One region of the Methylobacterium sp. OAE515 genome, then DNA from elsewhere that is predicted to be linked to it. Evidence: predicted binding sites of a transcription regulator. Region 1 holds the regulator's gene; each other region holds the start of a gene.
The links. The regulator PhoB, encoded in region 1, activates phosphate uptake and scavenging genes when phosphate is short. The targets are predictions, from matches to a motif close to TGTCATNNANCTGTCAT.

Region 1 (7,302 bases):
CGCGGCTCCGATGTCGGGCATACGCCGCTCGCGATCGGCTACGCGATCCTGCCGCGCGCGGGCGCGGCGCGGCTGTTTCTGGTCTCGCCGAACGTCGATCCGGCCCTGCGCGCTGCGCTGGCCCCGATCGCCGGGATTCTGTCCCGATCGGACCTCGACGATGGGCTGGCCTCCCTGGCCGGTGTCCGCGTCCGGCTGGACGCCGCGACCGGGGCGGTCGCTCTCAAGGAGAAGATCGAGGCGGCCGGCGGCACCGCCGATGTCGGCAAGGACCCGATCACCGCCATGAAGGCGGTCAAGAACGCCGCCGAGGTGGCGGGCGCGCGCGCCGCCCATATCCGCGACGGGGCAAGCGTCGTGCGCTTCCTGGCCTGGCTCGACGGGGCGGCCGCGTCCGGCGGCGTGACCGAGATCGCCGCGGTCGAGGCGCTGGAGGATTTCCGCGCCGCCGGCGGCGACCTGCGCGATGTCTCGTTCCCGACGATCTCGGGCTCCGGCCCGAACGGGGCGATCGTCCATTATCGGGTCACCCGCGCCAGCGATCGGACGGTCCGGCCCGGCGAGCTGTTCCTGATCGATTCCGGCGCGCAATACCCGGACGGTACCACCGACATCACCCGTACGGTCGCGGTGGGCGAGCCGAGCGCCGAGATGCGCGACCGCTTCACCCGGGTGCTCAAGGGCCATGTCGCCATCGCGCGCGCGGTCTTCCCGACGGGCACGACCGGCGCGCAGATCGACGCCTTCGCCCGGGCGCCGCTCTGGCAGGCGGGGCTCGATTTCGATCACGGCACCGGCCACGGGGTCGGCGCCTTCCTGTCGGTGCATGAGGGTCCGCAGCGCATCGCCAAGACCGGCACGGTGCCGCTGGAGGCCGGCATGATCCTGTCGAACGAGCCCGGCTACTACGCGAGCGGCGCCTATGGCATCCGGATCGAGAACCTCGTGCTGGTGGAGCCCCGTCCGATGTCCGGAGGCGAGCGGCCGATGCTCGGCTTCGAGACCCTGACGCTTGCCCCCTACGACCGGCGGCTGATCGAGCCGGCTCTCCTCGACCCGGGAGAGCGCGCCTGGATCGACGCCTATCATGCGCGGGTCCGCGAGACCCTGGCGCCCTGCCTCGACGCCGAGGCGCGCGCCTGGCTGGAGCGCGCCACTGCGCCGCTCCCGGCCTGACGTCGCGGCCTGCCGCCACAAGCGCCGTCCGTGCTAAGCGGTTCGGACACGGAATAGCCCGCGCCGGGCCGGACATCGCCGCGCGTGAAACCGCGCCGGCCCTGCGCGCGAAGGGACAGCATGATCCGTCGCCTTGCCTTCCTGATCCTGGCTCTGACTGCAAGCCTCTCCGCCGCGGCGGCGCAGGGTCTGCAATCGAGCTTCCGCACGCCGCCCGACCTCGTGCGGTCGAGCCTGGTGGCCGAGCCTGTCGCGGTGGCGGGTGCGCAGCCGTTCACCCTCGCCGTGCGCATGGAGGTGAAGCCCGGCTGGCACGTCTACTGGCGCAATCCGGGCGATTCCGGCCTGCCGCCGGAGGTGACCTGGACCCTGCCGGCGGGGTTCAACGCCGGGGCGATCCGGTGGCCGGCGCCGGAGCGCATCCCGATCGCCACGCTGATGAACTACGGCTACGAGGGCGAGGTCACGCTCCTCGTGCCGGTGACCCCGCCGCCGAGCCTCGACCCGGCCGACCCGGTGCAGATCCGGGCGAAGCTCACCTATCTCGTCTGCGAGACCGAGTGCGTGCCGGGCTCCGCCGACCTTGCGCTGACGCTGCCGGTGGCCGAGCCCCGGCCCGATCCGGACAAGGCCGCGCTGTTCGCCCGCGCCCGGGCCGCCCTGCCCGTCCCGCCGCTCTGGCCGCTGCATCTCGCAAGTCAGGGCGACACGCTGCGACTCGATTTCGCAGCAACCGGCCTCAAGCCGGATGCTGTCCGGAACGCCGCATTCTTCCCCTATTCCGAGACGGCGATCGACAACGCCGCCGCGCAGGTGATGTCGGTCGATGAGACCGGCCTGCACCTCACCCTCGCCCGCAGCAGCCCGACCGAGCCGGCGCCCGCCGCGCTGCCGGGCGTCCTCACCCTCGAGGAGGTCACCGATGCTGGTCCCCGCCGGCTCGCCTTCGCGTATGGCGACGAGCCGGTCTTGCCGACGGCGGCTCCGGCCACGACGCTGGAAGCACCCGCGGCACGGGCGATCGCGCCCGATTTCGACGCGCTGACGCTCGCGACCGCGGCGGCCTTCGCGTTCCTCGGCGGCCTGATCCTCAACCTGATGCCCTGCGTCTTCCCGGTCCTGTCGATCAAGGTTCTCGGCCTGATCCGGCATGCCGGCGAGAGCCCGGGCCGGCTGCGTCTCCACGGCGTGGCCTACACCGCCGGCGTGCTGGCGAGCTTCCTGGGACTCGCGAATCTCCTGATCGCCCTGAAGGGCGGCGGGGCGGCCATCGGCTGGGGCTTTCAGCTGCAATCGCCGATCGTGGTGGCGGGGCTGGCCTATCTGTTGTTCGCGATGGGCCTCAGCCTGTCGGGCGTCGTCCATGTCGGCGGCCGGCTTGCCGGCCTTGGCGACGGCCTCGCCCGGCGCGCGGGCCTGAGCGGCTCATTCTTTACGGGCGTGCTCGCGACGCTCGTGGCCACGCCCTGCACGGCGCCGTTCATGGGCTCGGCAGTGGGCTTCGCACTGACCCAGAGCGCCGGCGTGGCGCTCGCGGTGTTCGCGAGCCTCGGCCTCGGCCTCGCCCTGCCCTTCCTCGCGCTGACCCTCTGGCCGCCGGCCCTGCGGGCGCTGCCGCGGCCCGGCGCCTGGATGGAGGTTCTCAAGCAGATCCTGGCCTTCCCGGTCTACGCAACGGTGGCGTGGCTGGTCTGGGTGCTGGCGCAGCAGGTCGATCCGCGCGGGCTGCTGGCGGCGCTGATCGGGCTGGTTCTGGTCGGCTTCGCCGCCTGGGCCTGGGAGCGCGGACGCGCCGCCGCGCCCCGCACCGGTCGGATCGCCCAGGCCGCCGCAATCCTGGCGATCGTCGCCGTCGCGGCCCTCGCCGTGACCCTCCCGCAGCAGCGCACGCTCCCGTCGGCGCAGGCCGCTGCCGACGGGATCGAGCCGTTCACGCAGGCGCGCCTCGATTCGCTGGTAAGCGCCCGCCGCCCGGTCTTCATCGATATGACGGCGGCGTGGTGCATCGCCTGCGCGGTGAACGAGGCGACCTCGCTCAACACCAAAGCCGTGCGGGCGGCGATGGCCGAGCGCGGCGTGACCTACATGAAGGGCGACTGGACCAACCAGAATCCCGAGATCACCCGCCTGCTGGAGAAGTACGGGCGCAGCGGCGTGCCGCTCTACCTGCTTTATGCCGGGACCGGGGAGCCCCAGGTGCTGCCGCAGATCCTGACCGAGGGAACGGTTCTGGCGGCGCTGGACGCGGTCCCGACCGCGTCCGGCCGGAGCGCGGCGCTGGCCCGCTGAGCCTTTCCGGGGTCCGAGCCCCTAGGGCATCGATGCGCTCGGTCGCAGTCTTCGCGAGCGGAGTGAAGCAATCCAGCAGCGCCACGCCAACCGGCCGCGCGCCGCCCCGGGACACGTCGCTGAACGCGTGACGACGGCGCGCCGGACCGAAGTTCCTTTCGGACAGCCCGTGCGGCCGCCTCACGCCTCCAGCGAGAAGGTCTCGTCGAAGGCGTAGCCCGAGCCGCGGACCGTGCGGATCGGATCGGCCTGGCGCGGGCCGTTCAGCGCCTTGCGCAGGCGCCCGACATGCACGTCCACCGTGCGCTCGTCGATGTAGACGTCGTGGCCCCAGACCCCGTCGAGGAGCTGCTCGCGGGAGAAGACCCGGCCCGGGGCCAGCATCAGGAATTCCAGCAGCCGGAACTCGGTCGGGCCGAGATGCAGCTCCTCGCCGCCGCGGCGGACGCGGTGGCCGGTGCGGTCGAGTTCGAGATCGCCGGCGGCCAGCCGGTCCGAGCTGTGGGCAGGCTTGGCCCGGCGCAGCAGCGCGCGGATCCGGGCCAGCAGCTCCGGCACGGAGAACGGCTTGACGATGTAGTCGTCGGCGCCTGTGCCTAGACCGCGAATCCGGTCGCCCTCCTCGCCGCGGGCGGTGAGCATGATCACCGGCAGCCGCTCGGTCTCCCGGCGCGCCCGGATCCGGCGGCAGAGCTCGATCCCCGAGAGGCCGGGCAGCATCCAGTCGAGCAGGACGAGATCGGGAATCCGCTCGGCCAGGAGCAGCTCCGCATCGTCGCCGCGGGCCGCCGCGTCGACGAGGAAGCCCTCGGCCTCAAGGTTGTAGCGCAGCAGCGTGGTCAGCGCCTCCTCGTCCTCGACGATCAGGACTTGCATGCTCACGTTCGAAGACCCGTTCCCGAGGCGGCGCCACACAGCCTGCCGACACCCCGACGCGCATCGGAGCGGACGTGCAGGCGGAGGGTGCGGGAGGCGCCGCTCAGCCTCAACCCGCACCCTCCGATTCTCCGACCGCGCCCCACAGGAGAGCGCGCAGGCCGGCGCGTGAAATCAGGCCGGCCCGCCTACGGAGCCTGCACCCCGTCCACGGTCGCGTAGTTCGACGCGTCGTTTTTCGGCCGGTCGCCCGCCAGCGTCTCGCCGGTGGCGAGGTAGTGGATCGTCTCGGCGATGTTGGTGGTGTGGTCGCCGATCCGCTCGACGTTCTTGGCGCAGAACAGCAGATGCGTGCAGAACGAGATGTTGCGCGGATCCTCCATCATGTAGGTCAGGAGTTCGCGGAACAGGGAATTGTAAAGGGCGTCGATCTCGCCGTCGCGCTCCCAGACATCGTGGGCCGCCTGGACGTCGCGGCTCGCATAGGCGTCGAGCACGTCCTTGAGCTGACCCTCGGCGAGGTCGCTCATGTGGCGGACGCCGAGCACGATCTTCTGGGCCGGCGCCTGGTCGGAGATCGCCACCACCCGCTTGGCGACGTTCTTCGCGAGATCGCCGATCCGCTCGAGATCGCCGGAGACGCGGATCGCCGAGATGGTCTCGCGCAGGTCGATGGCCAGGGGCTGGCGCCGGGCGATCAGCAGGACCGCGCGCTCTTCGATGTCCCGCTGCAGCGCGTCGAGGCGCTTGTCGGCGAGGATCACCGCCTGGGCGAGCGTGTCGTCCCGGCGCACGAGGGCGTCGGTCGCCTCAGCGGTCATCTTCTCGGCCACGCCGCCCATCTCCGAGATCGAGCGACGCAGGTTCTCCAGGTCGGTGTCGTAGGAGGTGACGATATGGCCGGGCATGGCGGATCCTTCGATGGGGTCCCGGGGACGGCCCTCCGGGAGGCTTGCGGGATCCGCCGGCGCGCTGGAGACGCGATGCGGCGGTCCCGGGACCGGAGCGGCCCGGCAGACTAGCCGAACCGGCCGGTGATGTAGTCCTGCGTGCGGCGTTCCGTCGGGTTCATGAACATCCGGTTGGTCGGACCGAACTCGACGAGCTGTCCCAGATACATGAAGGCGGTGAACTGCGAGATGCGCGCCGCCTGCTGCATGTTGTGGGTGACGATCACGATGGTGAACTCGTCGCGCAGCTGCTCGATCAGCTCCTCGATGCGGCCCGTGGAGATCGGGTCGAGGGCCGAGGTCGGCTCGTCGAACAGGATCACCTCCGGCTTCTGCGCCACCGTCCGGGCGATGCACAGGCGCTGCTGCTGGCCGCCCGACAGGCCGGTCCCCGCCTGACGGAGCTTATCCTTCACCTCGTCCCAGAGGGCGGCCTTGCGCAGAGATTCCTCGATCCGGCCGTCGAGCTCGGATTTCGGCAGCTTCTCGTAGAGGCGCAGGCCGAAGGCCACGTTGTCGTAGATCGACATCGGGAACGGCGTCGGCTTCTGGAACACCATGCCGATGCGCGAGCGCAGCTCGTTCAGGTCGACCGAGGGGCTGAGGATGTTCTCGCCGTCGAGCAGGATCTCGCCCTCGGCGCGCTGCTCCGGATAGAGGCTGTAGATCCGGTTGAAGCAGCGCAGCAGGGTGGACTTGCCGCAGCCGGAGGGGCCGATCAGCGCCGTGACCTGCCGGTCATGGAAGTCGAGGTTGACGTCCTTCAGGCCGTGGAAGCTGCCGTAGTAGAAGTTCAGGTCCTTCACGGCGATCCGCACGGGTCCGCCCTCGTCGGCGCGGTTGCGGTTCAGCTCGACCGTGGGGATCGCGGAGGCGGCGTTCATCGTCGTGTCCTCGAAAGGGGTCTCAGCGCGAAGTCTGCGGCTTGATCACGAGGCGCGCGATGATCGACAGCACCAGGATGGTCGCGGTGATCAGGAGCGCGCCCGCCCAGGCGAGCCCCTGCCAGTTCGGATAGGGCGACAGAGCGAACTGGTAGATCATCACCGGCAGGTTCGCGACGCCGCCCATCAGGTTGGCGGAGAACCAGGAATTGTTGTTGAGCGCCGTGAACAGCAGCGGCGCGGTCTCGCCGGCGATGCGCGCCAGCGCCAGGATGATGCCGGTGACGATGCCGGCCGAGGCCGCGCGCCATGTCACGCTGGTGATCACCGTCGAGGGCGGCGCCCCGAGGGCCGCGCCGGCCTCCCGCAGGGTGCCGGGGACGAGGCGCAGCATGTCCTCGGTGGTGCGCACGATCACCGGCACGGCGATGATCGCGAGCGCCACGCCGCCGGCCCAGCCCGAGTAGGTCCCCATCGGCCGCACCATCAGCGTGTAGACGAACAGCCCGATCAGGATCGACGGCGCCGAGAGCAGGATGTCGTTGAGGAACCGGATCAGCGCCGCGAGCTTCGAGCCGCGCCCGTACTCGGCGAGGTAGGTCCCCGCCATGACGCCGATCGGCGTCGCGATCAGGATGCCGATCCCGGTCAGGACGAGGCTGCCGAGGATCGCGTTGGCGATGCCGCCGCCCTCTGAGCCCGGACCCGGGGTCGGGTTGGTGAACAGGGTCGGCGTGAATCCGCGCACGCCCTGGACGATCAGCATCACCAGGATCGAGCCCAGGACCAGGGCGCCCACCAGGGTCGCGCCGGTACAGGCGATCCGCAGGGCCCGGTCGGCGACGCGGCGGCCGCGGCGGACACGACCGGAACGGCGCCCGGTGGTCATGGTGATCGTGTTGGAAGCGTCCATCGCGCGGGCTCCTCAGGCGGACTGGACGCGGCGCGTCAGCAGCCGGGCGATGATGAGCACCACGAAGGTGATCACGAACAGGATGCAGCCCAGGGCCATCAGCGCGTTCAGCTGGAGGCCGTCCGCCTCGTTGAACTCGTTGGCGATGCGCGACGCGATGGTGGAACTCGGGTCGAAGATCGAGGCCGAGAGGCGGTTGGCGTTGCCGACCACG
Region 2 (7,302 bases), 2.3 Mb from region 1:
CCGGACGCGGCGGACGCGTAAGGCTTTCTCCCGTCGACGCCCGCGCGGGCGGGGACCAATGGGTCCGCCCGTTGTCAGGACGGCTCGCTGCGCCTAGACGATCCCCGCGCCGGACTTGCGTTCCGCCACCGCTTTCCCATCAGGGGCTGCCCTTCCGTGATCACCGGTCCGTGCCTCATCGTCCAGCCGATCCACGCGGCGGGCCTCGACCGGCTGCGCGCGGCCGGGCTGGAGCCGCGCCCGGCCAGCGGCACCGACACCGAGACCCTGGCGCGCGAGGTCGCCGGCTGCGTCGCCGTCATCACCCGCAACACCGGCTTCCCGGCCGGCGCCATCGGGGCGGCGCCGGACCTGCGGGTGATCGGCGTCCACGGGACCGGCACCGACCACGTCGCCAAGGCGGCGGCGACTGAGGCCGGGATCGTGGTGGTCAACACGCCGGGCGCCAACGCCGTCTCGGTGGCCGAGCAGACGCTGGCGCTGATCTTCACCCTGGCCAAGGCCCTGCCCGGCGCCGACCGCTCGGTCCGGGCCGGCGACGACAGCTTCAAGTTCACCACCCGCCTCGTCGAGCTCGCCGGCCTGACGCTTGGTCTCGTCGGCTTCGGGGCGATCGGGCAGGCGACCGCGCGGCTCGGCGCCGCCCTCGGCCTGCGGGTGCTGGCCTACGGGCCGAGCCGCCCCGACGCCGATTTCGCCAATGCCGGCGCGCTGCGGGCCGCCTCGGTCGACGCGCTCCTCGCTGAGGCCGACATCGTCTCGCTGCACGTGCCGCTGACCCCGGAGACACGCGGCCTGATCGGCCGGGCGCAGCTCGCCCGGATGAAGCGGGACGCGTTCCTGATCAACACCAGCCGCGGCGGCCTGATCGACGAGGCGGCCCTGATCGAGGCGCTGGAGGCCGGCACGATCGCGGGCGCCGGGCTCGACGTGTTCGCGCAGGAGCCCCTGCCCGCCGACCATCCCCTCGGCCGCCAGGCGCGGGCGATCCTGACGCCCCATGTCGGCGGCTCCACCGAGGCGGCGCTGATCCGCACCGCCGAGACCGCGGCGGGCCGGGTGGTCGACGTCCTCGCCGGTCGGCGGCCCGGCGGGCTGGTCAACCCGGATGTCTGGCCGCACCGACGCGCCCTGTGACACTCCCGGGAGCCCCGCGATGATCGTCGACCTGAACTGCGACATGGGCGAGGGCTTCGGCGTCTACCGCCTGGGCGACGATGCCGAGATGCTGACCATCGCCACCTCGGCCAACATCGCCTGCGGCTTCCACGCCGGCGACCCGCTCGTCATGCACGAGACCCTGCGGCTCGCCGCCGCGAACGGCGTCCAGGCCGGCGCGCATCCGGGCTTCCTCGATCTCTGGGGCTTCGGCCGGCGCCCGATTCACGGCGAGCGGCCGGCAGATATCGAGAAGGCCGTGCTCTACCAAGTCGGTGCCCTGCTGGCGCTGGCGCAGGATGCGGGCTGCCCGGTGCGGCACGTGAAGACCCACGGGGCGCTCGGCAACATTGCCAACGAGGACGCGGATCTCGCGCTGGCGGTGGCCCGGGCGATCCGGACGCTGGACCGCGACCTGATCTTCGTAGTGATGCCCGGCCTGGAGACCGAGCGCGCCGGCGAGCGGCTCGGCCTGCCTCTGGTCCGCGAGGTCTACGCCGACCGGGCCTACGCGGATAACGGCAACCTCGTCTCGCGCAAGTTGCCCGGGGCGGTGCTGCACGCGCCCGACGCGGTGGCCGAGCGGGTCGTGCGGATGCTCGGCGACGGGGCGATCACCTGCGCGTCCGGCGCGCGGATCCCGACCCGGATCGACAGCGTCTGCGTCCACGGCGACACACCGGGCGCCGTGGCAATGGCCGCGCGGCTGCGCGACGCGCTCGCCACGCAAGGCATCGCGCTCAGGCCCATGGCCGCGGTGATCGGCGCCTGAGGGGAAGCGGTCGCGTCCTCCGGAGCCCCGCGACCGAAGCCGCATCACCACCGTCATCCCGGGGCCGCGCAGCGGAGCCCGGGATCCAGATCCGCCGACGCATCAAGCATCTGCACCGATGGTGGTTCTGGATTGCCCGCCTCCGGCGTGCACCTCCGGGTCCGGGCTCGCCTGCGGCGCCCCGGAACGACGGCGAGGACTATCACCCCGGGACATCACGCGCGTAGCTGCGTTGCCGCGCCGAAGCCGGCCGAGGCGCACCCCGATCACGACCTTTCGTTCCGGGTCGGCCACCACCACGGTCGCGTGTCATGCAATCGTCGCAGACGGGCCGGAAAGCCACGCGCTGCATCCGAGGCCAGAGAGGGCTCCATGGACTTCCACCGCCGCTTCACGGTCCTGATGTGCGCCCCGGCCTTCGATCCGGACGATCTCGAGGGCGCGCGCCTCAACCAGATCGTGGCGGCCGTGGAGCAGCGCGGCTTCGAGGTGGTGCGCGCCCGGCGCGTCGAGGACGCGGCCATCGCGGTCCAGACCGACGCGGCGGTCGGCTGCCTCGTGGTCGACTGGGGCAAGCGCGGCCTCGACGGCAAGGCCGCCGCCCTCATCGACATGATGCGCCGGCGCGGCCTGGAGATGCCGATCGTCATCATGGTTCGCCGCAAGCGGCTGGAGGACATCCCGGTCGAGCTCCTCGACTTCATCGACGGCTACATCTTCCTCGCCGAGGAGACGCCGGAATTCATCGCCCGCGGCCTCGTCAGCCGGGTTACGCAATACGCCGAGACCCTCAAGACGCCGTTCTTCGGCGCGCTCGTCGACTACGCCGAGAAGGGCAACCAGCTCTGGACCTGCCCGGGCCACAACGGCGGCATCTTCTATAACCGGTCCCCCATCGGCCGGATCTTCGTGGAGCATCTGGGCGAGGCGATCTTCCGGGACGACCTCGACAACTCGGTCCTCGACCTCGGCGACCTGCTGACCCACGAGGGCCCGGCGCTGAAGGCCCAGAAGGAGGCCGCCAAGATCTTCGGGGCGGAGAAGACCTACTTCGTCCTGAACGGCACCTCCGCCTCCAACAAGATCGTCCTGTCCTCCCTGGTGGCCGAGGACGACCTCGTCCTGTTCGACCGCAACAACCACAAGGCGGCCCACCACGGCGCCCTGTTCCTGGGCGGCGGCATCCCGATTTTTCTGGAGACCGACCGCAACGCCTACGGGCTGATCGGGCCGATCTTCCACGAGGCGCTGGATGAGACCCGGATCCGCGAAAAAATCCGCCGCAACCCGCTGGTGACCGATCCGGAGGCGTGGCGCCGGGAGCGGCCGTTCCGCGTCGCGGTGATCGAGCAATGCACCTACGACGGCACGATCTACGACGCCCAGGAGATCCTGGAGAAGATCGGCGACCTCTGCGACTACATCCTGTTCGACGAAGCCTGGGCGGGCTTCATGAAGTTCCACCCGCTCTACGCCCGCCGCTTCGCCATGGGGCTGACCGGGCTCGACGAGACCTCGCCCGGCATCGTCGCCACGCAGTCGACCCACAAGCAGCTCGCGAGCTTCAGCCAGGCCTCGCAGATCCACACGCGGGACGGGCACATCCGCGGCCAGACCCGGCGGGTCGAGCACAAGCGGCTCAACGAGAGCTTCCTGGTCCACGCCTCCACGTCACCCTTCTACCCCCTGTTCGCCTCCCTCGACGTCGGCGCCCAGATGATGAAGGGGCGCTCGGGCATGATCCTGTGGGACGACACGATCCGGCTCGGGATCGAGTGGCGCAAGAAGGTCCGGGCGATCCGCCGCGAGTTCGAGGAGAACGAGCGCGATCCCGCGCGGCGCTGGTTCTTCGACCCCTTCGTGCCGGACGTGACGGTGAACACCGACGGCGCCGAGGTGCCGTGGGAGAGCGTGCCGACCGACGAGCTCGCCGCCACGCCCCGCCACTGGGAGCTGAAGCCGGGCGCCCGCTGGCACGGCTTCAGCCACGTGGCGCCGGGCTACGCCATCACCGACCCGAACAAGCTCACCGTGCTGACCCCCGGCTTCGACCGGCACACGGGCGCCTACGCCCAGCACGGCGTGCCGGCGCCGATCGTGGCCCAGTACCTGCGTGAGAACCGGATCGTCGCCGAGAAGAACGACCTGAACTCGCTGCTCTTCCTGCTGACCCCGGGGGTCGAATCCTCCAAGGCCGGCACGCTGATCTCGGGCCTCGTCGCCTTCAAGCGGCTCCACGACGACAACGTCGCGCTGGAGGAGGCCATGCCGGAATTCGTCAACCGCCGGCCGAACCGCTACCGCGGCGTGCGCCTGCGCGACCTCTGCAACGAGCTCCACGCCTTCCACCGGGAGGCTGGCACCTCGACGCTGCAGCGGCGGCAATTCGCCCCCGAGCACCTGCCCGAGATGGTGATGCCGCCGAAGAAAGCCGCCCAGCTGCTGACCCGCAACAAGGTCGACTACGTGCCGATCGCCGAGGCCGAGGGGCGGATCGCCACCACGCTGATGCTGGTCTACCCCCCGGGCATCGGCACGGTTCTGCCGGGCGAGCGGCTCGACGAGCGGGCCAAGCCCATGCTCGACTATTTCAAGATGTTCGAGGCCTCCGCCAACCTGTTCCCGGGCTTCGAGGCCGAGATCCAGGGCGTCTACCGCGAGGTCGACCCGGACGGGCGAATCCGCTTCCACACCTACGTGGCGCGGGAGGGCGCCTGATGGAGATCGAGGTCGAGACGCCCGGCCTAATCCCGGCCCGCGCCTGCCCCGACATCGTCATCCGCGCCTCCTCGGACGCCGATGTCGAGGCGATGGTGGCGATCTACGAGCACCACATCAGCCGGGGCGTCAGCGATGTCGGCGTCGCCGAGGAGAACCGGCTGCTCCCCGACGACCTGAAGCGGCGGCGCAAGACCATGCGCAAGAAGCGCCTGCCGCACCTCGTGGCCGAGCGGGACGGCGCGGTGGCGGGCTACGCCTACGCGGTGCCGTTCCGGAAGCGGCCGGCCTACCGCTACACGCTCAAGCACTCGATCTACGTGCATCCCGACCACCTCCATGCCGGGATCGGCCGGCGGCTGCTGCCGGCCCTGATCGAGGCCTGCGCGGCGGGCGGTTACCGCCAGATGATCGGCTACATCGACGCCGAGAACGCGGCCTCCCTGCGGCTCCACGAGGCCTGCGGATTCGAGCGGGTCGGCTACCTGCGGGCGGTGGGCTTCAAGTACGGCCACTGGTCGGACAGCGTCATGGTCCAGCGGGCGCTGGGGACCGGGTCGGAGGACCGGCCGGGGTAGCGGCGCATCAGGACGGGTCCGGGCGTCTGTGCGGCCCGCGTCAGTGGCCACCCGCCGGCTGCGCCGTCGCGACGATGTCGATTTCGACCCCGACATCGAGCGCCACCCACTGGCCCGAGGCCCAGGCCCCCTGCCCGACGCCGAACTCGGTGCGGACCAGGCCGACGCGCCCGGTGGCGTGCGCCCCGCCGCCCTCGAGGGTCAGATGGAACGGCAGCGTCACGGGCCGGCTCGTGCCGCGGATGGTCAGCGTCCCGATTGCCGCGTAGTCGCCCTGCCCCTTGTCAACGAAGCGGGTCGCCTCAAAGCGCGCCTCGCTCGCCGCCTTGACGTCGAACCAATCCTTCTGCGGCAGGGCCTGGTCGCGCTGGACATCCCCGGTCCGCGCGCTGGCGAGGTCGACCAGCACGAGCGCGTGCCCCGCCTCGGGCTTGGCGGGGTCGAAATCGACCGCGGCCTTGAACCGCTCGAACCGCCCGGTGAACGGCACGCCGACCTGCACGCCGGAGAACCGGATCGCACTCTTGGCCGGATCCACCGCCCACTCGGCGGCGGCCGCCGGCAGGGCCGCAGTCTGGAGAGCCGCGAGCAGGCAGAGGTGACGCGCGTTCATCGGGTCGGCTCCACGGTCGGGCAAGCGGTCAAGGTCCGGCGCCCCGGCAGCATGCGGCGCAGCACGTCGTCGCGCAGGAGGAGGTGGTGGCGCAGGGCCGCCGCCACGTGGACGGCGAGCAAAGCCGCCAGGAACCACGCCCCCAGGGCGTGGACCCGCTTGAGGAGGCCCTCGGCCGCGACTTGGTCAGGCACGAACGCCGCCAGCGGCAGGTGCGGCCAGGGCACCAGCCCGTATAGCACCGTCGGGATGTTGAACGGCGACAGCGACACCACGGCCCAGCCGGTCAGGGGCAGCCCGACGAGGAGCAGGTACAGCAGGGCGTGCGCCGCCCCGGCCGCCCGGCGCTCCCGCGCCGGCATCCCGGCCGGGTGGGTCGGCGGCCGGTGGGTCAGGCGCCAGAGGACGCGCAGGGCCGTCAGCGCCAGCACGGTGATCCCGACGGACTTGTGCCACTGGTAGAGCTGGAACTGGCGCAGTGGCGCCAAATCCGCATGGGTCATGGTCAGGCCTAGACCGATCAGGACGAGCACGCCCAGCGCGCTCGCCCAGTGCAGCAGGATCGCCACGGCGGAGTACCGCCGCGCGGAAACCCCTCTCGCCATGGCGGATCCTCCCAGGTCAGTCCTGCTTCTCGAAGGCGCCCGCGATGGTGAGGTGCAGCTCGTCGCCGATCAGCGGCACGTAGGTCTTCACGCCGAACTCGGAGCGCTTGAGCGTGCCGGTGGCCTCGAAGCCGACCGTGACCTTCTTGCTCAGCGGGTTCACGCCGGCGCCGACCAGGGTGACGTCGAGGGTCACCGGCTTGGTCACGCCGTGCAGCGTCAGGTCACCCTTCACCTTCGCGTGGTCCTTGCCGGCGGGCACCACCTTGGTGGACACGAAGGTCATGTCGGGGAACTTGGCGGCGTCGAGCCACTGGTCGCCCTTGAGCTCGTCGGTGAGCTTGGCGCTGGTCGTCGCCACCGAGGCGACCGGGATCTTCACCGACAGCTTGGCGGAAGCCGGGTTCTTCGGCTGCAGCTCCAGCGTGCCGGACACGTCCGAGAAGCCGCCCGCGTAGTTCGAGAAGCCCATGTGGGAGACCCGCCAGCCGACCTGGGTGTGGCCGGGATCGACCGCGTAGGTTCCGGCCTGGATCTGCGCGGGGTCGCGGGTCGGCGGGGTCTGGGCCAGCACCGGGGTGGCGACCAGCAGGGCCAGAAGGCCGGAGGCGAGAATCGACTTCAAGGGTGTCTCCTGCAGAGCAGACGGTCGAGCGCGATTCGTTGCGCCGCAGCAGCCGTGTAGCCCCGTTCACGGCCCCGGTTGAGCCTGCTATCCGGAACCCCATGGTTGCGAAAACGGAAACCTTCCGGGGCGGGCTGGACGATGTGCGGGCCTTCTGCACGGTGGTCGATCTCGGCACGGTCACGGCCGCGGCGGCCAGCCTGCGCGAGACCAAAGGCAGCGTCAGCCGGCGG
Region 3 (7,302 bases), 570 kb from region 1:
AAGCAGTTCGGCGTCAGTGTCGGCTCCTTCCAGGCCCTGCAGCATCGGGCCGTGGACATGCTCATTCAGCTGGAGCAGGCCCGCTCGATGGCGCTCTACGCCGCCATGATGGTGGACACGCCGGATGCCAAGGCGCGGGCCGCGGCCCTGTCGGCCGTGAAGGTGCAGATCAACAAGGCCTGCCGCTATGTCGGCCAGGAGGCAGTCCAGCTCCACGGCGGCATCGGCATGACTCTGGAGTATATCGGCGCCCACCATTTCAAGCGGCTCGCCATGATCGAGTACCAGCTCGGCGACACCGCCCACCACCTGCGCCAGATCACGCAGAACGAGAACGGGCTGCTGGCGGCCTGAGGGATGTGCATCCGACCGTCCCCTCATGCTGGGGTGCCGGAGCGCAGCGGAGGCCTCGTAGGAGGCCTCCAGCCGGCCGCGCGATCCCCGAAGCCCTCCTTCGTTGCCCGCTGACGCGGGCACCTCAGGATGAGGGCGTGGTTGGGGTAGCCGCGATCAGTTGAACAGCGAGCCGACCCCGCCCTGCACCCGGCCGAGGCCGGCGCGGGCGACGGAATTGTTCGGGTCGATCGTCGAGGCGCGCTGGTAGTTCTCCATCGCCTCCTTGCGCTGGCCCGACTTCTCGTAGGCCAGGCCGCGATAGGCCCAGGAGGTGGCGTCCTTGTTGTTGACGTTGAGCGCCGCGTTGTAGTCCTCGATCGCCTTCGGGTACTGGTTCGTGGCGATCAGGCTCTGGCCGCGGGCGGCGTAGGGCGCCGACTTGAAGGGGTCGCGGTCGATGGCGGCGTCGAAATCGGCGATCGCCTGGGTGTCCTGACCCTGCTTCTGCCGCACGAGGCCGCGGGCATGGTAGGCCTCGGCCGATTCGGGCATCAGCCGGATCGCGACGTTGAGGTCATTGAGCGCCTGATCGAGGTTGCCCTGGGCGCGCTCGACATTGGCCCGGCCGATATAGGCGGGGCCGTAATTCGGATCGATGCCGATCGCCTTGGTGAAATCCTGCAGCGCCGGGCCGTCGCGTCCGATCTGGCGGCTGGCGAGCGCCCGGTTGTTGTAAGCCGAGGCCGAGTTCGGATCGATCTGGATCGCCTTGGTGAAGTCCGCGATGGCATCGCTGAACTGGCCGGCACGGGCGTAGGCGGCACCGCGGGTGTTGTAGGCCGCCGCATCGTTCGGGTTGCGCTGCACGACCTCGGTCAGCGAGGCGATGTTCACGTTCGTGGCACCCGTCGTGTCGGTCTCCAGCACGGCGTATTGCCGCGGGCCGGCCGCGCTCCCGACGGTCTCGCAGCCCGCAAGGCCCGCGGCCGAGATTATGGCCGCGCCGATCAGTGCCGTCGTCCGAACCAGCCCGTTGCGTACGATCATCGCCCCACTCTCCCCGAGGCGCGGCCCGCATCCCGCGTGCCCGCCTCGCCCCTCACGTCCAAGCGCCCGCGCCGCGCGCCGGGCACACCCGATCCGGGGCACCGTCGCGCATCACGGTGAAGGCCGGCTTAAGAAAGCGCCGCCTCGTCACCCGGCCCGTCACCTGTCCCAACAGGATAAAGGCGGCACGGGTGAATCGATCGACAGCATTCGGCACCGACCACGACTTGGTGGAAGCGGCGGGATGTGGCGAAGGTATGGCTCGACGCTGCCCCGGCGCTGCGTCGGGGCCTCCGCGCGGCACGCGGCGGCGCGGGTGTGCCCCCGAAGCCTCAGGCTTCGGCCGGGTCGGATCCGAGACGGGTGACGTGCCCCATCTTCCGGCCCGGGCGCGCCTCGCCCTTGCCGTAGAGGTGCAGATGCGCGCCGGGCTCGGCCAACAGCGCGTGCCAGTCGTCGGCCTGGGCGCCGATGAGGTTGCGCATCTCCACCGGCAGGCCGCCTACCCGGGCGGAATCGCCGAGCGGCCAGCCGCAGACGGCGCGGACATGCTGGGCGAATTGCGAGGTCCGCGCCCCCTCGATGGTCCAGTGCCCGGAATTGTGGACCCGCGGCGCGATCTCGTTGACCACGAGGCGCTCGGCACCATCCTCCCGCACCAGGAACATCTCCACGGCGAGCACGCCGACATAGTCCAGCGCGTCGGCGATTCGCCTGGCGATGTCCAGGGCGGCGCGGCGCGTCTCGGGCGACACGCCGGGAGCCGGGACCCGGGTCAACGCGAGGATGTGATCGCGATGCTCGTTCTCGCACAGGTCGAAGGCCGCGAAGCTGCCGTCGCGGGCGCGGGCGCCGACCACCGAGACCTCGCGCTCGAACGGCACGAACCCTTCCAGGATCAGCGGCGCGCCGCCGAACTCGGCGAACAGGGCGTTGCGGTCGCCTTCGGCCCGCTCGCGCAGCATGCGCTGCCCCTTGCCGTCGTAGCCGAAGCGGCGGGTCTTGAGCACCGCCGGCAGGCCGATCACCTCGATCGCGCGGTCGAGGTCGTCGGGCGTGTCGACCGCCCGGAACGGCGCCGTCGGGATGCCGAGACCGTTGATGAATTCCTTCTCGGACAGGCGGTCCTGCGTGGTCGAGAGCGCCCGCGCGTTCGGATGCAGGGCGGCGTGCCGGGCCAGGATGTCGGCGGTGGCGTGCGGGATGTTCTCGAACTCGTAGGTGACGACGTCGACGCTGCGCGCGAAAGCGGCCAGCGCCTCGGCATCGTCGTAGGCCGCGCAGGTGGTGCGGGCGGCCACATCGAAGGCGGGGCTGTCCTGGTCGGGGGCGTAGATGTGGACCTTGAGGCCGTAATTGGCCGCGGCCAGCGCGATCATGCGCCCGAGCTGGCCTCCGCCGACGATGCCGAGGGTGGAGCCGGGGCCGAGGGTCTTGTCCGTCACGCGTTCTCTTCCGTCACCGGCCGCTCGGCCACCGAGGCGGTCTGGGCCGCGCGCCACGTGTCGAGTCGCTCCGCCAGCTGCGGGTCGGAGAGCGCCAGGACGGACGCGGCGAGCAGGGCCGCGTTGATGGCCCCGGCCCGCCCGATCGCCAGGGTCCCCACCGGGATGCCGGCGGGCATCTGGACGATGGAGAGCAGGCTGTCCTGGCCGGACAAGGCCTTGGATTCCACCGGCACGCCGAAGACCGGGAGCCGGGTCATCGCCGCCGCCATGCCGGGCAGGTGCGCGGCGCCGCCAGCGCCGGCGATCACGACCTTGAAACCGGCCGCGACCGCGCCCTTGGCGAAGGCCACGAGGCGGTCGGGCGTGCGGTGGGCCGACACGATCCGCGCGTCGTAGGGCACGCCGAGCGCGTCGAGCGTCTCGGCGGCATGCCGCATGGTCGCCCAGTCGGACTGGCTGCCCATGATGATCGCGACCGGAGGCGACACCATCGTTGATCCCGGCAAAAGAGGGCGCTTACAGGCGGCGCAGGCCCGCGGCAAGGCGGGGCGCGGCGGCGTCCACCGGCATCAGGCGATGATGTCCGGCGTCAGCGCGTCCTCGATGTGGAAGATGCGGTCGCGCAGCGTGAGCTTGCGCTTCTTCAGCCGCTGGATCTGGAGCTGGTCCCCGGCGACGCTGAGCTCCAGCGCCTCGATGGCGCTGTCGAGGTCCCGGTGCTCCTCGCGCAGCCGGGCCAGCTCGCCCAGGAGATCCGACTGCGCACTCTCACCCGACTCTTCCGCCATTGTCACCCGCGGACCCGAAGTTCGTTCATGGCTCGGGAGCATGCGTCACGCCCGGGCGCCGGACAAGACGGCGCGGTAAGCATTCGTGAGACTTAGCAGCAGAAAACGCTTCGACAGGTCCGGCATCCTGTGCCAATCTCGACGTGTCGAAACGATGACAGGAGATTCGGCTCATGTCGCTGCAGACGCATCTGAACCAACTCGCCCGGAAGCACGAAGCCCTCGAGCGCGAGATTCAGGAAGCGACCCACAGGCCTTCGGCGAACGACCTCCACATCGCCGAGCTGAAGCGACGGAAACTCCTTCTCAAGGACGAGATCAACAGGCTCCAGGCGGGCAACGACACGTTGCACTGAGGCCTGGCACTGAGGCCTGACACCTCACCCGCGATAGCACACCCCGTATGACAGAAGCCGCCGCATCGGACCTCCCGGTGCGGCGGCTTTCTTGTGGCGCGCACGCCGCCGCGCGGGGGCGAGGCTCTATCTCCCCGCGCGCGAGAATGGGCTACTCTGTGCCGGCCGCCGGAGAGCGGCCCGCGAGGAAACGCCGAAGCGATGACCAACGCCAGCCTGCCGGGCCGCTACCCGGAGATCTACGAATCGGCCCGCCGCAATCCGGAGGCGTTCTGGCTCGGCGCGGCCCGGGCGCTTGACTGGGTGCGCGCGCCGGAGCGGGCCTTCGCACCGGATTCGGGCCCTTACGGCCGCTGGTTCCCGGACGGCACGCTGAACGCCTGCCATAACGCGGTCGATCGTCACGCCGCGGGGGCACGGGCGGAGCAGGTGGCGATCCGCTACGATTCCCCCGTCACCGGCACCAAGTGCAGCATCACGTACCGGGCGCTGCGCGACGAGGTGGCGGTGCTGGCCGCCGTGCTGGCCGGGCTCGGCGTCGGGCGGGGGGACCGGGTGATCCTCTACATGCCGATGGTGCCCGAGGCGCTGTTCGGCATGCTGGCCTGCGCCCGGCTCGGCGCGGTCCATTCGGTGGTGTTCGGCGGCTTCGCCGCCAACGAGCTGGCGGTGCGGATCGAGGATGCGGCGCCGAAGGTGGTGCTCGCCGCCTCCTGCGGCATCGAGCCGAACCGGGTGGTCGCCTACAAGCCCCTCCTCGACGCGGCGATCGCGGCCTCGCGCCACAAGCCGGAGGCCTGCCTGATCCTCCAGAGGCCACAATGCGCGGCCGCCCTGACGCCGGAGCGCGACCGCGACTGGGCCGAGACCGTCTCGGCCGCCCGAGACGCGGGGCAGAGGGCGGCCTGCGTGCCGGTCGCCGCCACCGACCCGCTCTACATCCTCTACACCTCCGGCACGACGGGGAAGCCGAAGGGCGTTGTCCGCGACACCGGCGGCTACCTCGTCGCCCTCGCCTGGTCGATGCCGAATCTCTACGGCGTCCAGCCCGGCGAGACGTATTTCTGCGCCTCCGACATCGGCTGGGTGGTGGGCCATTCCTACATCGTCTACGCGCCGCTGCTGCACGGCTGCACGACGGTGCTCTACGAGGGCAAGCCGGTGGGCACGCCCGATGCCGGCGCCTTCTGGCGGGTCGCCGCCGAGTACGGCGTGACCTGCCTGTTCACGGCGCCGACGGCGCTCCGCGCCATCAAGAAGGAGGATTCCGCGGGCGCCCGGATCGGCGCCTACGACCTCTCGGCGTTCCGCAGCCTGTTCCTGGCCGGCGAGCGCGCCGACCCCGACTCGGTCGCCTGGGCCGAGCGGGTGCTGAACCGGCCGGTCATTGACCATTGGTGGCAGACCGAGACCGGATGGCCGATCGCCGGCAACCCGCTGGGGCTCGGCCTCCTGCCGGTGAAGCACGGCAGCACCTGCGTGCCGATGCCGGGCTACCGGGTCGCGGTGCTGGACGAGGGCGGCAAGCCCGTCCCGGCCGGCACGATGGGCACGATCGCGATCCGCCTGCCGCTGCCCCCGGGCTGCCTGCCGACCCTGTGGGGCTCGGACGAACGGATGCGGTCAAGCTACCTCGCCACCTTTCCGGGCTATTACGACACCTCGGATGCCGGGGTGATCGACGCGGACGGCTACATCACGGTCCTGGGCCGGACCGACGACATCATCAACGTCGCGGGCCACCGCCTGTCCACGGGCGGCATGGAGGCGGTTCTCGCCGGCCATCCCGACGTGGCGGAATGCGCGGTCATCGGCATCCGCGACGCGCTGAAGGGCGAGGTGCCCTGCGGGTTCGTGGTGCTCAAGGCCGGCGTCGCGCGGCCGACCGAGGCGATCGAGCGGGAACTCGTCGCCAAGGTGCGCGACGAGATCGGCCCGGTGGCGGCCTTCAAGCTGGCGCTGACCGTACCGCGGCTGCCCAAGACCCGCTCGGGCAAGATCCTGCGGGCCACCATGAAGCGGATCGCCGACGACGAGCCTTGGACGATGCCGGCGACGATCGACGACGCAGCCGCCCTCGACGAGATCGGCGAGAGCCTGAAGGGCAGGGGCATCGGCGCCGTCTGAGCGTCAGCGCACGACGGGCAGGACGGCGCGGCGGGTCTGGCCGCGCCGTCATCAGGCTGCGTCAGTCGGCGTCCGCCGCGTCGTCGTCCTCGTCCAGCGCCCCGGGGGCCGGTCTTCCCGGGGCCGGCGCGAAGGCGTCCGGCGCCGGACTGGTCGTAACCGAGGCCGGCATGCTCCGCGGGGCCGGCTCGGACGGGATCAGGGTCGCGGTGGCCGCGACGAGGCCGGCCATCGAGCGCAGTTCCTGGGGCTGGCGCGGATCGCGGGAGATCAGGGTAGCCTCCCGCTGGAGGCGGAGATTGCAGGCCTGCGTGGGCAGGCCACCCTCGGGCGTGCAGGCGTCGTGGCGGGCGCAGGCCGCGTCGAGGGCGTCGATCGGCGGCAGCGGGGCATTGTTGCCCGGCCCGCAGTAATTGCCGTGGATCAGCATCTTCGGTCCGCCGAAGGCGGCGGGCTGGGCCTGCGCCGCGCCCGCGAGGGCGGCACAGCCGGCGGCGAGGGCGACCGGGATGGCGAGTCTGGTAAGCATCATCTGGACCTCGGGCGATCTCGCCCCCTCAGGCGGTTCGCGTCGATTGCCGCGATGCGGCGACAGGGCGAAAAACGGCCGTCCGTCTCCGCAGGTTCCCGCAATCCCAGGTCGCAGGGGTGCTCTGCCGCACCGCACTGGCCGTCGTGCCCATCCTGCGCCAGAGTGGATCGACCACCGGGAGTTGCTGATGACCGCTCGCCTGTTCGAACCGCTGACGCTTGATGCCCTTACCCTCGAGAACCGCATCCTGATCGCCCCGATGTGCCAGTACTCGGCCCGGGATGGCGAGGCCACCGATTGGCACATGATGCATCTGGGAGGGCTCGCCATGTCGGGCGCCGGCCTGCTCACCCTGGAGGCGACCGCGGTCTCGCCCGAGGCGCGGATCACCGCCTGGGATCTCGGCCTCTACAACGACGGCTGCGAGCGGGCGCTGGCCCGCGTGCTCGACGCCGTGCGCGAATACGCGCCGATCCCGGTCTGCATCCAGATCGCCCATGCCGGCCGCAAGGCGTCCAGCGAGGCTCCCTGGGCCGGCGGCCAGCAGATCCCGCCGGAGCACGCTTACGGCTGGCGCACGGAGGCGCCCTCGGCTTTGGCGCACGGGGAGGGCGAGGTCCCGCCCCACGCCCTCGACGCCGCCGACCTGAAGCGCGTCCGCGACCAGT
Region 4 (7,302 bases), 2.2 Mb from region 1:
CGGGTTCTTGTGGAAGACGTCGAACGAACTGCCGAGCATCGCGTCGACCTTGATCGGCAGGTGCTGCTCGATCGTCGACAGGGTCTTGCGCGACGTGGCGTTCAGGTAATCGATCTTGAAATCGTCGGTCATGTCGGCGGTCATGACCGCAACCGGCACATTGTCGATCATCGTCAGGAGGCGGGTAATCTCCTTCTTCTTCGCCGAGATGTCGGAGGCGAACTTGACCACCTTCACCGGCTGGCCCTTCGCGTCGAGGATCGGGTTGTAGGTCGCCTCGAGCCAGATCGTGGTACCGTCCTTATCGATCCGGGGAAATTCCCCGGTCACGTAGTGGCCGGCCTTCAGCCTGTCCCAGAACGCCGCATATTCGGCGTTTGCGGCATAGGCGTCTTCAACGAAGATGCGGTGATGCTTGCCGACGACATCATTGAGCGCGTACTTCATCACCTTAAGGAAGTTTTCGTTCGCATGCAGCACGCGGCCGTCCAGCGCGAACTCGATGATGGCCAAGGGCCGGTCGAGCGCCTCGATCTTGGCCTGCGCCTCGCTGTACGTTGCTCGCTTGAACATGGTCACAATTGGTTCCTCCGGACGGCTCTATAGCTTCCGTCCGGTTAACAACGCGCTAATCGATGTCCAAATGCGATATCGCCATCGCTGAATGCTTCGGAAGATACGGTCCGCCGAAATGGTTTTCACGCCTTCATCGCATTAAAAATCGAAATTTGCTATAGAAATATCTGATATTGACTATAATGAACTTGCCAATATCAGAACCAGCCGCGGAGACGGAAGTAAATCACCGGCGCGATCGCGCTGAGCAGGATCAGGCCGAGCGCGTAGGGATAGCCGTAGGCCCATTCCAGCTCCGGCATGTGCTTGAAGTTCATGCCGTACATCGAGGCGATCAGCGTCGGCGGGACACCGACCACCGAGACGACCGTCAGCACCCGGAAGACGTTGTTCTGCTCGATGTTGATCAGGCCCAAAGCCGCGTCGAGGAGGAATTGCACGTTCTCGGCGAGCCGGGTCTCGAACTCGTCCAGGGACTCGATGTCCCTTCGGATCGTATCGAAGCGCCCATCCTCGGGCAGGCCGAGCCCATCGCAGGCGGCCGACACGAACGGGACGATCCGCTCCAGCCCGAGCAGGCTCGCGCGAATCTTGCCCAGCACCTTCCCGCGGTTGCTGATGCCGCGCAGGATCCGGCGCAGGGCGAGGTCGCGGCGGCGGGGCGGCGGGCTCTCCAGCCGGCGGCGGTCTGCGCCGCGGACGTCGAAGTCGAAGATCCGGGTCGAGAGGGAATCGAGTTCCGCCGCCATGTCCTCGAGGGCGTCCGCGAGGCTGTCGACCAGCTCCTCCAGGACGACGAGGAAGATTTCGCTCGGGGCCGTGCTGCCGTCGCCGTCCGCGATGCGCTTCGCGGAGGAATCGAAGGCGCGCAGGTCGTGGAAACGGATCGTGACGAGATGGTCCTTGGTCAGCAGGAAGCCCAGCGGCTTCAACTGCGACGCGCTCTGCTCGAACGTGATCATCGGCGTCGACAGCGAGAGCCCGCCCTTCACCCGCCGCAGGCGGCTCGACGTCTCGACCTCCGAGAGCGCCGCCCGGGACGGGACGCGCAAGCCGGTCGCGGTCTCGACGGCCTTGGCCTCCTCCGGCGTCGGGTCGTTCAGGTCGAGCCACACGGTGTTGTGCGCGATCGGGCTGCCGGGTTGCAGCGCCACCGGGCCTTCAGGTCCGTGCAGGCTCAGCATGAGAGCGCGTTATCCACGTGGGAGACAGAGAGCCGCCGGCGCGTCATCGCACCGTCGCGCGGGGGTGCGACAGCCTTGACTCGGAACCAAGCCGGGCCTATCTCGCGGCCGTCTTTGGCACTCGCCGAGACAGAGTGCTAACAGTCGAGTTCGCAAGCGGTCCCGCCGGCCGCATCAACGCCAACTCCAGACCTGAAGCAAGAGGGCAGCTCATGAAGTTCCGTCCGCTGCACGACCGCGTGGTCGTCCGTCGCATCGAAGGCGAAGAGAAGACCAAGGGCGGCATCATCATCCCGGACACCGCCAAGGAGAAGCCGCAGGAGGGCGAGGTTGTCGCCGTCGGTCCTGGCGCCCGCGACGAGTCCGGCCGCGTCAACGCGCTCGACGTGAAGGCCGGCGACCGCGTCCTGTTCGGCAAGTGGTCCGGCACCGAGGTCAAGATCGACGGTCAGGACCTCCTGATCATGAAGGAATCCGACATCATGGGCGTCGTCGCCGCCTGATCGGACCATCCGTCCCCGCCCTTTGAGGCCGCCTGAGGCCTTGGGGCAGAACCCAACGAGACAAGAGGCAAACCATGGCAGCGAAAGACGTTCGTTTCTCCGCCGACGCCCGCGATAAGATGCTGCGCGGCGTCGACATCCTCGCCGACGCGGTGAAGGTGACGCTGGGCCCGAAGGGCCGCAACGTCGTAATCGAGAAGAGCTTCGGCGCCCCGCGCATCACCAAGGACGGTGTGACGGTCGCCAAGGAGATCGAGCTCGCCGACAAGTTCGAGAACATGGGCGCCCAGATGGTGCGCGAAGTGGCCTCGAAGACCAACGACATCGCGGGTGACGGCACCACCACTGCGACCGTGCTGGCCCAGGCCATCGTCCGCGAGGGCGCCAAGTACGTCGCCGCCGGCATCAACCCGATGGACCTGAAGCGCGGCATCGACCTCGCCACCCAGGCCGCCGTGAAGGACATCATCGCGCGCGCCAAGAAGGTCTCGACCTCCGATGAGGTCGCCCAGGTCGGCACGATCTCCGCCAACGGCGACAAGGAGATCGGCGAGATGATCGCCCACGCCATGCAGAAGGTGGGCAACGAGGGCGTGATTACGGTCGAGGAGGCGAAGACCGCCGAGACCGAGCTCGACGTCGTCGAGGGCATGCAGTTCGACCGCGGCTACCTCTCCCCGTACTTCATCACGAACGCGGAGAAGATGGTCGCCGAGCTCGAGGACCCCTACATCCTCATCCACGAGAAGAAGCTCTCCTCGCTCCAGGCCATGCTGCCGGTGCTTGAGGCCGTGGTCCAGACCGGCAAGCCGCTCCTGATCATCGCCGAGGACATCGAGGGCGAGGCTCTGGCCACGCTGGTGGTCAACAAGCTCCGCGGCGGCCTGAAGGTCGCGGCCGTCAAGGCGCCGGGCTTCGGTGATCGCCGCAAGGCGATGCTCGAGGACATCGCGATCCTGACCAAGGGCCAGATGATCGCCGAGGATCTCGGGATCAAGCTTGAGAACGTGACGCTCCCCATGCTCGGCCGCGCCAAGCGCGTGCGCATCGAGAAGGAGAACACCACGATCATCGACGGCGTCGGCGAGAAGTCCGACATCGAGGGCCGCATCTCGCAGATCAAGGCGCAGATCGAGGAGACCACCTCGGACTACGACCGTGAGAAGCTGCAGGAGCGCCTGGCCAAGCTCGCAGGCGGCGTCGCGGTGATCCGCGTCGGCGGCGCGACCGAGGTCGAGGTCAAGGAGAAGAAGGACCGCGTCGACGACGCCCTCAACGCCACCCGCGCGGCGGTCGAGGAAGGCATCGTTCCGGGCGGCGGCACCGCGCTGCTGCGCGCCAAGAAGGCGGTCGCCGAGCTGAAGTCCGAGATCCCGGACGTCCAGGCCGGCATCAAGATCGTCCTCAAGGCTCTTGAGGCCCCGCTGCGCCAGATCGCCCAGAACGCGGGTGTCGAGGGCTCGATCGTGGTCGGCAAGATCACCGACAACACCTCGTCGGAGACCTTCGGCTTCAACGCCCAGACCGAAGAGTATGTCGACATGATCCAGGCCGGCATCGTCGATCCGGCCAAGGTGGTGCGCACCGCCTTGCAGGATGCGGCTTCCGTGGCCGGCCTGCTGGTGACCACCGAGGCGATGGTCGCTGACGCCCCGAAGAAGGACAGCGGCGCTCCCGCGATGCCGGGCGGCGGCGGCATGGGCGGCATGGACTTCTAAGTCCAAGCCACCCGTCGAGACGAAGGAAGGGGGTCGCCGAAGGGCGGCCCCTTTTCTGTTGGACTCTGCTCCCCCTGCCGCTGCCGCGGCCGGGCTCTGGTCAAGACGACGTTGTGGCCGGCCTGCATGACGTCTGCCGCGGCGGTCCGCGGCATCAGTACGGGAACGTGATTGGCGTGACCCGAGCAGGTGGCGTTCGCGTCCAGCGACGTCCCGCAGAACGTCGACTTCGCGATCAAGCCCACGATCGCCCTGAACGTCCTGGAGGCGAACGGCGTCGAACCGCCGATCACGGTGCGTACGACCGGCCTGACGGCTGGCACGGCGGTCGCCGCGAAGACCCGGGACCTCAATGTCCAGATCGCCTGGCACTGAGGATGGCGCAGCGCCGCGAGGGTCGGATCCCGTGCGTTGACGAGCCGACGCCTGGATTCTCGCGGCGCTGCGGAACCCCGCGCCGCCATTCCGGGGCGCCGAAGGCGAGCCCGGAATCCAGACCCGCTGGCGGTGCCCGACCTTGCCGCGTCGGCGTGTCTGGATCCCGGGTTCCGCTGCGCGGCCCCGGGATGACGGGGCGGGTCGAAGACACGTGTCGACGTGGATCGGTGACCGGATGAACCATCGCGGCGCGCAGCGGAGCGACCCGGAATTCAGAAGGCCAGGAATGCCGTGGGCCTGCAATGACGTCCTGCGCCGCGCGATGGCCGGCACGCGACGCACAAAAAAACGGGACGGCTCGCGCCGTCCCGTTCAAGGACCTACCTATCGGCCAAGAAAGATCGAAGCCAGTCGCTGGATCAGGCCCCGCGGTGCGGGCGGAGGCGCGCTCTGCCCAGGACCGTCCCCGATCTAAGCGTTGGCGGCGAAGGGGTGCTGCGCGGAGTTGCGCTGCTCGGTGACCGTCGAAGCCTTCGGCTCGCCGTTGACGGCGCGCTGGATCGACAGCTTGGTCGCCTCGTAGTTGTACTTCTGGATCTTGGCGTCGTCGGCCGCCTCCCAGTGGATGAACACGCCGACCAGGATGTACAGGTCGTCGGCCTCGTCCGCCGGGATGATGCCCTCGGCCACCGCGTCCTGCACGGCCTTGGCAACGCCGTGCTGGGCCGGGCCGAACATCTGGACGGCCTGACGGGCGTCGTTGATGGTGACCTTGTTGAACATCAGGGTGTTCGGCTTGCACGGCAGGTTCGGCGCGATGACCGCGAGCAGGCTGGTGAAGCCGTGCTTGTTGTTCACGAGGCCGTTGCAGAAGGCCGTCTCGGCCGGCGAACCGCGCGGTCCGATGATGAGGTCGATGTGGGCGACTTCGTTGCCTTCGCCGACGAGCGCTTCGCCGACCTGAACCTTGGTGATCTTCGCCATTCGGTGTCTCTCCCTGGATTCCGAAAAAAGCCGCGCGCCGGGCGGTGCCGCGGCCGGGAAGCCATCCTTGTTATCGGCGCCCGACCATGCCGGCCGAGCCGGATGGGCCGAGCCGGTTGGGCCGGACAGCGCGGCGGACCCTACAGCGGGGCCCTGCGGCTCACAACCCGCGCAAGGCCCTGACATGAAGGAATTTCTAAGTCGTCCGTACGGGAAACACCGGATCGTGCGCGCGGTTCAGGCCAGAGCTGCACCGGCGGCCGCGAGCGCGTCCCAGAACAGCGTCGCCACCGTGAAATCGGCGCTCGTGCCTGGGTTGAGGCCGCGCGCCTTCAGCGAGGCATCAAGGGCGAGCAGCGCGTCGACCGGCCGCTGGGCGAGATCGAGCCCGGCGAGGGCAGCCTCGACCTCCCGGCGGACGCCGTCGGCCGAAGCCGGGCCGTGCTTGCGGGCGATATGGCTGTCGGGCACCGCGCGCAGGTAGGCCAAGTGGATGGCGGTCGTACACCAAGCGGGATCGAGGCCCTCGGCGCGGGCCGTGTTCAGGGCCGCGAGGCCGATCGCCGGCACGTCCGCGAAGCCGGTCACGTAGGCCCGGGCGATGCGGTCCCGGTCGGCGGCCTCCGCCATCGCGTCCATGAGCGAGCCGGGCGCCGCGGCGGAGACGTCGTGCCGGCCGGCGCGGCCGAGCCCGCCGGGATTGGCGAGGCGGATCGCCGCGAAGACCGCCTCCGAATCCGTGCGGTCGAGGTTGCCGAGCACAGACGCGACGGTCTGGCCCCGCTCGGCGGCGGCGGCCAGCGGCGCGCAGAGGAGGAGAATGCCGAGATTGGTGTTCTGGCCCACCGCCGCCATCGTGGCGGCGACGCCGCCGCGGATCCGGGCGCCGACCTGCGCGCCCTGTTCGGCAAGGGCGCCCGCTGAGACGTCGGCGCTCGTGACGAAATCCGCCACCTCCATGCGGTGGCCGGCCGCGTAGGCGTGGACGTTGCCGGGCTTGAGGGCGTCGAGTTCGGCGAGGCAGGCGGCCCGGTAGAGCGTGCCGATCAGCGCTGCGTCGAGCCCGGTCATGCCACCACGAGCCGGGGGCGGCTAGCGCCGCGGGTCGCGGTGAGGAAGCCGCGCACCACCGCGGCGGCGATGTCGGCCTCGCATACGGTCTGGAGCCCCGACCAGGCCGGCATGGAGTTGACCTCGAGGACCGAAAACCCGCCCTCCCCGTCCTCGACGAGGTCAACGCCGGAATAATCGACCCCGACCGCGGCGGCAGCCGCTTCGGCCAGCTCGGCGGCGGCGCGCGGCATCGCCCAGGGCAGCGGCCGGCCGCCCCGGTGGACGTTGGTGATCCAGCCATCGCCCTCGCGGATCATGCCGGCGATCGCCCGGCCGTCGCAGACGAACACCCGGTAGTCGCGCCACAGACCGTCCCGGCGCGGCACGTAGCGCTGGAGGTAGTAGACCCGCGCCACGGCCTCCTCATCGGGCAGGTCCTCCGGGCGCTCGATCAGGGCGAGCCCCTCCCCTTGCGAGCCGAACAACGGCTTCAGGACCAGCGGCGCGCCCGGACGCGCCTCGGCGGCGACCAAGTCGGCGGCCGCCTCGCGCTTCGAGAACACCCAGGTGGCCGGCGTAGGCAGCCCGGCCCGGTCGATGAGCAGCGAGGTCGCCGCCTTGTCGACCGAGCGCTCGATCGCGGTCGGCGCGTTCCAGACGGTGACCCCCGCCGTGACCAGGGCGTGCAGCACGCCGAGCCGCATCGTCGTCGCCTCGAAGGTGCCGCCCGCGATGGTCCGCATCAGGACGCCGTCCGGCAGGGCGTCGGGGAAGCCCGGCACGCGCAGGGGCTCGTTGCCGCCGGTCACCACGGCCACGTCGGCCAGCGAGAACAGCACCGGCTCGACGCCGCTCGCGCGCAGGGCCGCAAGCAGGCGGTTCCTGTGCCAGGTGCCGTTATCGGCC

Region 2: ABIE45_RS03280 (Orn/Lys/Arg decarboxylase N-terminal domain-containing protein) is a predicted target of PhoB. The motif match lies at 2,238-2,254, and genes of this name have one in related genera.
Region 3: ABIE45_RS17375 (YdcH family protein) is a predicted target of PhoB. The motif match lies at 3,763-3,779, and genes of this name have one in related genera.
Region 4: ABIE45_RS25290 (CorA family divalent cation transporter) is a predicted target of PhoB. The motif match lies at 1,802-1,818, and genes of this name have one in related genera.

What each region holds. Positions count from the first base shown of each region.
Region 1 is NZ_JBGMUV010000001.1:2,974,449-2,981,750, reverse strand. Features, by position in the region: gene ABIE45_RS14615 (aminopeptidase P family protein) at 1-1,176, shown strand, start outside; gene ABIE45_RS14610 (protein-disulfide reductase DsbD domain-containing protein) at 1,297-3,465, shown strand; gene phoB (phosphate regulon transcriptional regulator PhoB) at 3,646-4,341, opposite strand; gene phoU (phosphate signaling complex protein PhoU) at 4,530-5,249, opposite strand; gene pstB (phosphate ABC transporter ATP-binding protein PstB) at 5,360-6,175, opposite strand; gene pstA (phosphate ABC transporter permease PstA) at 6,198-7,088, opposite strand; gene pstC (phosphate ABC transporter permease subunit PstC) at 7,101-7,302, opposite strand, start outside.
Region 2 is NZ_JBGMUV010000001.1:680,528-687,829, forward strand. Features, by position in the region: gene ABIE45_RS03265 (hypothetical protein) at 1-21, shown strand, start outside; gene ABIE45_RS03270 (hydroxyacid dehydrogenase) at 157-1,137, shown strand; gene ABIE45_RS03275 (5-oxoprolinase subunit PxpA) at 1,157-1,930, shown strand; gene ABIE45_RS03280 (Orn/Lys/Arg decarboxylase N-terminal domain-containing protein) at 2,303-4,648, shown strand; gene ABIE45_RS03285 (GNAT family N-acetyltransferase) at 4,648-5,226, shown strand; gene ABIE45_RS03290 (YceI family protein) at 5,267-5,839, opposite strand; gene ABIE45_RS03295 (cytochrome b/b6 domain-containing protein) at 5,836-6,444, opposite strand; gene ABIE45_RS03300 (YceI family protein) at 6,461-7,069, opposite strand; gene ABIE45_RS03305 (LysR family transcriptional regulator) at 7,171-7,302, shown strand, end outside.
Region 3 is NZ_JBGMUV010000001.1:3,548,763-3,556,064, forward strand. Features, by position in the region: gene ABIE45_RS17350 (acyl-CoA dehydrogenase) at 1-354, shown strand, start outside; gene ABIE45_RS17355 (tetratricopeptide repeat protein) at 511-1,383, opposite strand; gene ABIE45_RS17360 (5-(carboxyamino)imidazole ribonucleotide synthase) at 1,716-2,828, opposite strand; gene purE (5-(carboxyamino)imidazole ribonucleotide mutase) at 2,825-3,322, opposite strand; gene ABIE45_RS17370 (YdcH family protein) at 3,401-3,619, opposite strand; gene ABIE45_RS17375 (YdcH family protein) at 3,793-3,975, shown strand; gene ABIE45_RS17380 (propionyl-CoA synthetase) at 4,177-6,102, shown strand; gene ABIE45_RS17385 (hypothetical protein) at 6,164-6,634, opposite strand; gene ABIE45_RS17390 (NADH:flavin oxidoreductase/NADH oxidase) at 6,822-7,302, shown strand, end outside.
Region 4 is NZ_JBGMUV010000001.1:5,182,458-5,189,759, forward strand. Features, by position in the region: gene ABIE45_RS25285 (methyl-accepting chemotaxis protein) at 1-573, opposite strand, end outside; gene ABIE45_RS25290 (CorA family divalent cation transporter) at 774-1,760, opposite strand; gene groES (co-chaperone GroES) at 1,973-2,263, shown strand; gene groL (chaperonin GroEL) at 2,338-3,981, shown strand; gene ABIE45_RS25305 (hypothetical protein) at 4,171-4,356, shown strand; gene fae (5,6,7,8-tetrahydromethanopterin hydro-lyase) at 4,831-5,343, opposite strand; gene ABIE45_RS25315 (triphosphoribosyl-dephospho-CoA synthase) at 5,581-6,414, opposite strand; gene ABIE45_RS25320 (RimK family alpha-L-glutamate ligase) at 6,411-7,302, opposite strand, start outside.